Regions from separate parts of the Streptomyces sp. NPDC001220 genome, predicted to be linked through region 1. Evidence: riboswitches for the same ligand, from Rfam matches in the RefSeq annotation. Region 1 holds a riboswitch; the other holds the start of a gene.
The links. Region 1 has a riboswitch for S-adenosylmethionine ahead of thrC (threonine synthase). Riboswitches for the same ligand answer to the same signal wherever they lie in the genome.
Positions count from the first base shown of each region.

Region 2: it holds a riboswitch for S-adenosylmethionine, as region 1 does, so the genes downstream of both, ACWDGI_RS09590 (putative leader peptide) here and thrC (threonine synthase) in region 1, are expected to answer to the same signal.

Region 1 is NZ_JBSFJE010000010.1:150,354-154,720, forward strand. It holds gene otsB (trehalose-phosphatase) at 1-198, shown strand, start outside; gene ACWDGI_RS24385 (alpha,alpha-trehalose-phosphate synthase (UDP-forming)) at 275-1,699, opposite strand; gene ACWDGI_RS24390 (glucosyl-3-phosphoglycerate synthase) at 1,782-2,726, opposite strand; SAM riboswitch class I at 2,884-3,046, shown strand; gene thrC (threonine synthase) at 3,065-4,351, shown strand.
Region 2 is NZ_JBSFJE010000003.1:348,099-352,465, reverse strand. It holds gene ACWDGI_RS09600 (winged helix-turn-helix domain-containing protein) at 1-111, shown strand, start outside; partial or broken gene ACWDGI_RS09595 (MFS transporter) at 417-713, opposite strand; SAM riboswitch class IV at 1,042-1,155, shown strand; gene ACWDGI_RS09590 (putative leader peptide) at 1,191-1,307, shown strand; gene ACWDGI_RS09585 (ABC transporter substrate-binding protein) at 1,558-3,177, shown strand; gene ACWDGI_RS09580 (ABC transporter permease) at 3,181-4,140, shown strand; gene ACWDGI_RS09575 (ABC transporter permease) at 4,137-4,367, shown strand, end outside.

The DNA.
Region 1 (4,367 bases):
TACGCGGGCGACGACCTGGGCGACATCCCGGCCTTCGCGGCCGTGGAGAAACTACGGGCGGAGGGCACCCCCGGCCTCCTCGTATGCAGCGGCAGCGAGGAGGTCACCGAACTCGCGGAGCGGTCGGACCTGGTGGTCGACGGCCCGGAGGAAGTCGTACGGCTACTGCAAACCCTGGCCGAGCTGAGCGCCCCTTAAGGGGCGCGGGACTGTATTCATATGCGGCTCCGCCGCGTGGGCGCGACCAGCCTCCACCGGCCCGCAGCCGGGAAACTCACCCGCCCAACGCCCCCAACTGCTCAAGGAACCAAGCCGCAGGCGGCAACGCGGTGGCCGCCGCGGCCAACCGCTTCGTCCGCTCCGCCCGCTCCTCCACCCCCATGGCCAACGCCTGCTGCAGAGCCGCGGCCGTCCCTCCGATGTCGTACGGGTTCACGACGACGGCGTCCTCGCCCAGCTCCTCGTACGCCCCCGCCTCCCGCGACAGCACCAGCACGCACCCCTCGTCCGAGACCACCGGGATCTCCTTGGCGACCAGGTTCATGCCGTCCCGGATCGGGTTCACCAGGGCCACGTCGGCCAGCCGGTAGGCCGCCAGCGACCTCGCGAAGTCGTCCTTCACATGCAGCACCACCGGCGTCCAACCCGCCGTCCCGTACGCCGCGTTGATCTCGTCCGCGACCCGCTGCACCTCGGCCGTGTAGTCGCGGTACACCGCGAGGTCCTGCCGCGACGGATACGCGAACGCGACATGCACCACCCGCTCCCGCCACTCGGGGTGGTCGTCGAGCAGCTGCCGGTACGCCAGCAGCCCCCGCACGATGTTCTTCGACAGCTCGGTCCGGTCCACCCGGACGATCGTCCTGCGGCCCTCCCCGATCTCCTCGCGCAGCGCCCGCATCCGCTCGTCCACGTCCGGCTCGTGGGACCGCTTCCGCAGGAACTCCGCGTCGGCCCCCAGCCCGTGCACCCCGATCCGGGTCTCCCCGGCCGTCGGGATCCCCGGGCCCAGCACCGCGTGACAGCAGGCCACGAACGCGTCCGCCCACCGCCGGGTCAGGAACGCCGCGTGATCGGCGCCCAGGATCCCGCTCAGCAGCTCCGCCGCGATGTCGTCGGGGAGCAGCCGGAAGTAGTCCGGCGGTGCCCACGGGGTGTGGGAGAAATGGCCGATACGGAGATCCGGCCGCAGCCGGCGCAGCATCCGCGGGGCCAGCGCCAGGTGGTAGTCCTGGATGACGACCACCGCGCCCTGGCCCGCCTCCTGCGCCAGCGCCTCCGCGAACGCCTGGTTGTAGGCCTGGTACGACGCCCACCGCTGCCGGAACTCCGCGTCGAAGACCGGCTCCAGCGGGGTCTGGTAGAGCATGTGGTGGACGAACCAGAGCACCGAGTTCGCGATGCCGTTGTACGCGTCCGAGAACACGTCCGGGTCGATGTCGAGCATCCGGACCTGCTGTCCGCCGGTGTCCCCGGCCGGCAGCCGGCCGCCCTCGGCCCGCCGCACCGCCTCCCGGTCACCGTCGCTCAGCGCCGCGCACACCCACACCGCGTTCGCGTCCGGCCCGATCGCCGACAGCCCCGAGACCAGCCCGCCGCCGCCGCGTCTGGCGTGCAGGGCACCGCCTTCGCCCACGTCATACGAAACCGGGCCGCGGTTGGACGCGACCAGCACCTCAGCACCGCCGGTGGAAGCCATACGCCACAACCTAGCCCGGCCCGGAAACGCTCAAACGTACGGCTACGCCCGACGCGCCGCCGTATACGGCCGTACGACGAAGTCACGCCACCCGGCGCTCGGCGTACTCGGCGATCTCCGCCATCGGCGGCCGTTCCTCGGTGTCCACGGAGTAGGTGCGCGGTTCGAAGCCGTCCTCACCCCGCTCGAACTGGGTGAGGGAGGGGCGGATCAGGTGGCCGCGGGCCAGCCGCAGCTGGGCCGTGCGGTAGATCGCGGCGGACATCCGGCCGAGGGCCTGGCCGTCCTGGTGACGGTGTTTGCGGACCCCCACGTCGACCTGGGCGAGGGCGTCCAGGCCCACCAGGTGCAGGGCGTCGACCAGCATGCCCAGTTCCACGCCGTAGCCGACCGGGAAGGGGAGCTGTTCGAGGAGCGAGCGGCGGGCCGCGTACTCGCCGCCGAGCGGCTGGACGAACCCGGCCAGCTGCGGCCAGTGCATGTTCAGCAGCGGGCGGGCCATCAGTTCGGTGACCCTGCCGCCCTGTCCGGCCGAGCCGGCGAGCGGGCGGTCGTACATCGCCTTGACCAGGTCCACGTCCGGGTCGGTCAGCAGCGGGCCGACGATCCCGGTGACGAAGTCGGAGGAGAACTCCCGCAGGTCTGCGTCGACGAAGCAGACGATGTCCCCGGTGGTGACGAGGAGGGAGCGCCAGAGGACCTCGCCCTTGCCGGGGACGGTGGGGATGCGCGGCAGGATCGTGTCGCGGTGCACGACCCGGGCGCCGGCCGCCGCGGCCACCGCCGCCGTACGGTCGGTGGAGCCGGAGTCGACGACCACGAGCTCGTCGACGAGCGGCGCCTGCCGCATCAGGTCGTGACGGATGATCGCGACGATGTCGCCGACGGTCGCCTCCTCGTTGAGCGCGGGCAGCACCACGGAGACGGACTGTCCGGTGCGCTGCTTGGCGGCGAGTATCCGGTGCAGCGGGCGGTCGTTCATGGACCAGGAGCGGGTGGCCAGCCAGCGCTCGACTTCTTCCAGCACAGTCAGCGGCTCCTCACTGTCACGATCACACTGCGAGGTGTGATCCATCTCGCGGTTCGGACGACTCTCTCAACTGTCCTGGCCTTCGGTTACAGTCTTGAACAACGCCGATGACCATCGCATGTCCTGGGGTCACCGGTCGTTGACAACCGCATACCGCTCATCCAGAGGGGCAGAGGGATACGGCCCGATGAAGCCCCGGCAACCCTCCAGTCGGTTACTCGCTGATCGCTGATCACTGTCGATCACTCGCGAGGCTCCCGGCTAGGGAAGGTGCCAAATCCGTCTCACGGCGAGATGCGTCGTGAGGAAGATGAGGAGAAAGGGCCTCGCCTCACATGGCTGTGCAGACTGCTGCGACCACCACCGACTCCACGACCGTCGACCTCGGTCCCGCCACTGCCCTGAGCTGCCGCGAGTGCGGCCACCGCGTGCCGCTCGGCCCGGTGTTCGCCTGCGAGGAGTGTTTCGGCCCGCTCGAAATCGCGTACGACTTCTCGGCCTACGACACCGAGGAGCTGCGGAAGCGGATCGAAGCGGGTCCCGCGAACATCTGGCGTTACGCGCCGCTGCTGCCCGTCCCCGCGGACGTGGCGACCAAGCCGAACATCAACCCGGGCTGGACCAAGCTCGTCCAGGCCGACAACCTGGCGAAGGAGCTCGGCGTCACCGGCGGCCTGTACGTCAAGGACGACTCCGGCAACCCGACGCACTCCTTCAAGGACCGGGTCGTCGCCCAGGCCGTCGAGGCCGCGCGCGCCTTCGGCTACACCACGCTCTCCTGCTCCTCCACCGGCAACCTGGCCGGGGCGGTCGGCGCCGCCGCCGCCCGGGCCGGCTTCCGCTCCTGCGTGTTCATCCCGCACGACCTGGAGCAGGGCAAGATCGTCATGGCCGCGATCTACGGCGGCGAGCTCGTCGGCATCGAGGGCAACTACGACGACGTGAACCGTTTCTGCTCCGAGCTGATCGGCGACTCGGCCGGCGAGGGCTGGGGCTTCGTCAACGTCAACCTGCGGCCGTACTACGCGGAGGGCTCCAAGACCCTGGCGTACGAGATCTGCGAGCAGCTCGGCTGGCGGATCCCGGACCAGCTGGTCGTCCCGATCGCCTCCGGCTCGCAGCTCACGAAGATCGACAAGGGGCTGCAGGAGCTGATCAAGCTCGGGCTCGTCGAGGACAGGCCGTACAAGATCTTCGGCGCGCAGGCCGAGGGATGCTCGCCGGTGTCGGTGGCCTACAAGGCGGGCCACGACGTGGTGCGGCCGCAGAAGCCGAACACCATCGCCAAGTCGCTGGCCATCGGCAACCCGGCCGACGGGCCGTACGTCCTGGACATCGCGCGCCGTACCGGCGGTGCGGTGGAGGACGTCACCGACGAGCAGGTCGTCGACGCGATCAAGCTGCTCGCGCGGACCGAGGGAATCTTCGCGGAGACCGCGGGCGGGGTGACGGTCGGAGTCACCAGGAAGCTCATCGAGAATGGGCTGATCGATCCGGCGAAGTCGATCGTTGTACTCAACACGGGTGATGGACTGAAGACGCTGGACGCCGTGGCGGGGACCGGGCTCACGGCGACTATCCGCCCGAATCTCGAGTCTTTCCGCGAGGCCGGGCTCGCCTGAGACAGCTGTTGGAAAC
Region 2 (4,367 bases), on a different contig from region 1:
CGTCGCAAACTGGGCCCCCGTGCAGCGGCTCTGCTCACGACGGAACGGGGCGTCGGCTTCCGCCTGCGCGCGACACCGGCACCGGCACCGGCACCGGCCGAGAGCGGCTGACGGCCCGGGTCACGGGCGATCATGGGGCGCTTCTCCGGCGGACGGCAGGGGGCGTTTCTCCGACGGACGGTTCGTGTGGCGGCCGGTGATCGGGGGACGGCGAGCGGCCGGTCGGCGCCGTCGCTGACGCCGATGCCGGTGCCGACGCCGAGCCTGATGCCGACGCCGACGCCGACGCCGACGCCGAGCCTGATCCCGATGCCGATGCCGTCGCCGACGCCGACCGGGGGCCGGGCGGTGCGGCCGAACGACAGCACGTACAGCAGCCACAGCGCGCCATGCCCGGAGAAGACGATGACCGTCAGGAGCAGGGCCTGGACCGCGTACAGCGTCTGGGTCCACAGCAGCAGGGTCCGGCGGTCGTACCGGTCCGCGATGACCCCGCCCCACAGGCCGAACAGCAGTACGGGGGCGAACTGGAGTCCGGCGACCCAGCCGAGCGCGGTTCCGCTGTGGGTGAGCGTCAGGACGAACCAGTCCAGCGCGACCCCCTGCATGGCGCTGCCGATGTTGGACACCAGGCCGGTGCTCCAGTAGATCCGGTAGTCACGGACCCGTAGCGCGGCGAACACCCCTGTCGGAGCGCTGCTGTTGACGGCCATGCCTCTCTCTCCGGCAAGTCACGACGAGTTGGGACGCACAGGGGCGGGAACGGCCGCTCGGCGACGGCGTGTTCGCGGCTGGAGAAGGGTGAAGGGAGCGCGAGCGGTCAGCGACAGGTCTGGTCGAACTGGTCGGCGCGGCGGCCCACCCAGAACGGGTCGAGCCGCACCGTGCGTGCCTGACCTGCGGTCTCCATGGCCGGATCAAAGCACACGGCACCAGGTGCGTCCACCGCGCGTCCCGGCACGTGAGACGGTCCCGTCTTCTCGAACAGGGCGCCGGATGCGGCATTGACGTACGCCAAAACCGATCCGTACGATCGCCAACGGCATTGAGTGTCAGCGTCAAGCCCTGGCTCGCTGACCGGCAACCCTCCCCCGCGGTGGGGTGCTCCAGGTGAAAGCCCGGCGGGGTCAGCGACGACTCCCGCAAGCGCGTGGCCCCGTGACCGGGGCCGGAGACGAGGAGGGACCGGCATGCGACACGGCGACGACCCGGCTGCCTCCCCCGCCGACGCCACGGCGTACTCCCGGCTCTCGCGCCGGCGCCACATCGATCTGAAGCGCTCGACCAGCTGCCTCTGTCGGGCCTGACCGGCCCGCCTGCCGCCGGCTGACCCTCGTCACCGGCCTGGCCCTTCGCGGCGCCTTTCCCCGTCACCGGTCCCCGGTGTCGTCCACCTGCCTCCGTTCGTCCTCCGTCTGCACTGCGCTTCCCCGGCCGGCGCCGATCCGGCCGGGGCCGCACGCCCCTGCACGCCCCTGCACGCCCCTGCACGGCCGTGCCTCGCGCCCCGAAGCCCGGCACCCCGTGCCGGGTGACACGAGTAGGAGAAAGCCCTCCGTGACTGCACTTCCGGATTTCAGACCCTCCCGATGGGCGCCCCTGGCCGCGCTCCTGACCACCAGTGTCCTGCTGACCGCGTGCGGTTCGGGCGACGACGGCTCCGGCGGCGGAAGCGGCCGGGCGAAGTCCGGCGGCACCCTGACCTTCGCGGTGGGATCCGACGCCGGTTGCGTGGATCCGCAGCAGGTGGGAAGCAACGACACCATCTACTCGGTGCGCCAGATCGTGGACTCCCTCACCGACCAGGACCCGAAGACCGGCAAGATCGTGCCGTGGCTCGCCAAGAGCTGGGACATCAGCAGCGACGCGACGACGTTCACGTTCCATCTGCGGCCGGGGGTCACCTTCAGCGACGGCTCGAAGCTGACCGCCCAGGTGGTCAAGGACAACTTCGACGCGGTGCCGGACCTCGGCGCCCTGGGCACCCTCGCGGAGGGCTATCTGAGCGGTGTCGAAAGCACCACCGTGGTCGACCCGCTCACCGTCAAGGTGTCCTTCAAGCAGCCCAACGCCCAGTTCCTGCAGGCGACTTCGACCCACTCGCTGGGTATCGAGTCGTCGGCGAGCGTGAAGAAGTCCCCGCAGCAGAAGTGCAGTGACGGCGTGGTCGGCTCCGGGCCGTTCGTGCTGAAGCAGTACGTGCAGAACCAGTCGGTCACCCTGGCCAGGCGGACCGGGTACGACTGGGGTTCCTCGCTGTGGTCGAAGAAGGGCGAGGCCTACCTGGACAAGCTGGTGTTCAAGGTCGTGCCCGAGGCCGGAGTGCGGGCCGGCAGTCTGCAGTCCGGGCAGGTGGACGTGATCAGCAGCGTCGGCAAGGCCAACGAGGCGGCGCTCAAGGGCGGCCAGGTCGCCCTCCAGAGCCGGGCCAACCCCGGCGTGGTGTTCGGTCTGGGACTCAACAACTCGCGGCCCCTGCTCAAGGACACGAAGGTGCGCCAGGCGATCCTGGCCGCCGTCGACCGGAAGCAGATCGCCGACACCGTCTTCCCGACCGGCACCCAGCCGGCGACCAGCATCCTGGCGCACACCACGCCCGACTACACCGACCTCTCCACCGACCTCGCCTTCGACGCGGCCAAGGCCAAGTCCCTGCTGGACGAGGCCGGTTGGAAGGCAGGCGGCGACGGCATCCGCACCAAGGGCGGCAAGAAGCTGAGCCTGACCATCAGCTGGTTCCCGAACGCGGCCACCAACCAGCCCGCGCTGGAGCTGGTCCAGCAGCAGCTCAAGGCCGTCGGGATCGACGTGGTGCTCAAGCAGCTCCCGGTCACCCAGTTCGCCACCACGCTCCAGTCGGGTGACTTCGACGTGGTGTGGGGGAACACGACCCGCGCCGACCCGGACATCCTGCGCAGCTCCTTCTCCACCCAGCTGGCCAACTTCTACCACCTGCCCGCCAGTTCGCTGAACACGGCGCTGTCCGCGCAGGCCGCGACCACGGACACCGCGAAGCGCAGGCAACTGGTCACCGAGGCACAGCGGTTGATCGTGCGGAACGCGTACAACGTGCCGGTGGTGGAGCTCCAGACCCAGCTGGGCGTCGCGAACAAGGTGCACGACCTCGCATTCGACTCCGGCAGCCGCGTCCAGCTGCACGACACCTGGATCGGCTAGCGGATGCGGCGCTACGTGATCAAACGGCTGGCGCAGGCGGTCGGGGTGCTCTGGGCGGCCTACTCGGTGTCCTTCCTGGTGCTGGACTTCCTGCCCGGCGACCCGGTCTCCGCGATGGCCGGGGCGGGAGTGGACTCGGGGGAGGTCGACCCGGCCCAACTCGCCAAGCTGCGGCACGAGTACGGCTTCGACAAGCCCGTGCTGGTGCAGTACGCGGAGTATCTGGGCCGGGCGGTGCGCGGGGACTTCGGCGACGCGGTCTCCACCGGCCGCCCGGTGACCTCCACGCTGGCCGACGCGCTGCCGCAGACGCTCCAGCTGACCGGTGCCGCGCTGCTGCTTGCGGTGCTGCTCGGCGGCGGCCTCGCGGTGGTGGCGACGTACACCTCGCAACGGTGGCTGCGGCAGCTGCTGCTGTCGCTGCCCCCGCTGGGGGTGTCGGTCCCGACGTTCTGGGTGGGTCTGCTGCTGGTCGAGGTGTTCTCGTTCCGGCTGCACTGGTTCCCGGCGTTCGGCAACGACGGGCTGCGCGGCCTGGTGCTGCCGGCCCTGACCCTGGCGATCCCGACCGGCGCGCAGGTCGCCCAGGTGCTGGCCAAGAGCCTGCTGAGCGCGCTGGACCAGGCCTATGTGGAGACCGCGCGGGCCAAGGGCGCCGGCCGGTGGCGGGTGCATCTGCGGCACGCGCTGCGCAACGCCTCGCTGCCGGCGCTGACGGTCGTCGGCCTGCTGGTCGGACAGCTGATCGCCGGTTCGGTGGTGGTCGAGACGGTGTTCTCCCGGGACGGTCTGGGCCGGGTGACCGCGGCGGCGGTCACCACCCAGGACATCCCGCTGGTCCAGGGGGTGGTGGTGTTCGGCGCACTGATCTTCGTGGCGACGAACCTGCTCGTCGACCTCGTCTATCCGCTGCTGGACCCGCGGATCGTGGTGGCCTCGGACAGAAGGGTGAGCTTCGCATGAGTCAGAGCCTTGTCGACGACCAGGCCGAGGCCGCCCTCGGCCTCGCCCGGCCGGTCGAGACGGGACCTCCCGCGGAACCCGGACGGCCCGCCGACCTCCGCCGGGTGCTCCGGTTCCTGCTGCGCCGCCCCGGTCTGCTGGTGTCCGCCGTCGTCCTCGTGCTGGTGGTGCTGGCCGCCTTCTGGCCGGAACTGTTCACCTCGCAGGACCCCTTGAAGGGGGTGCCG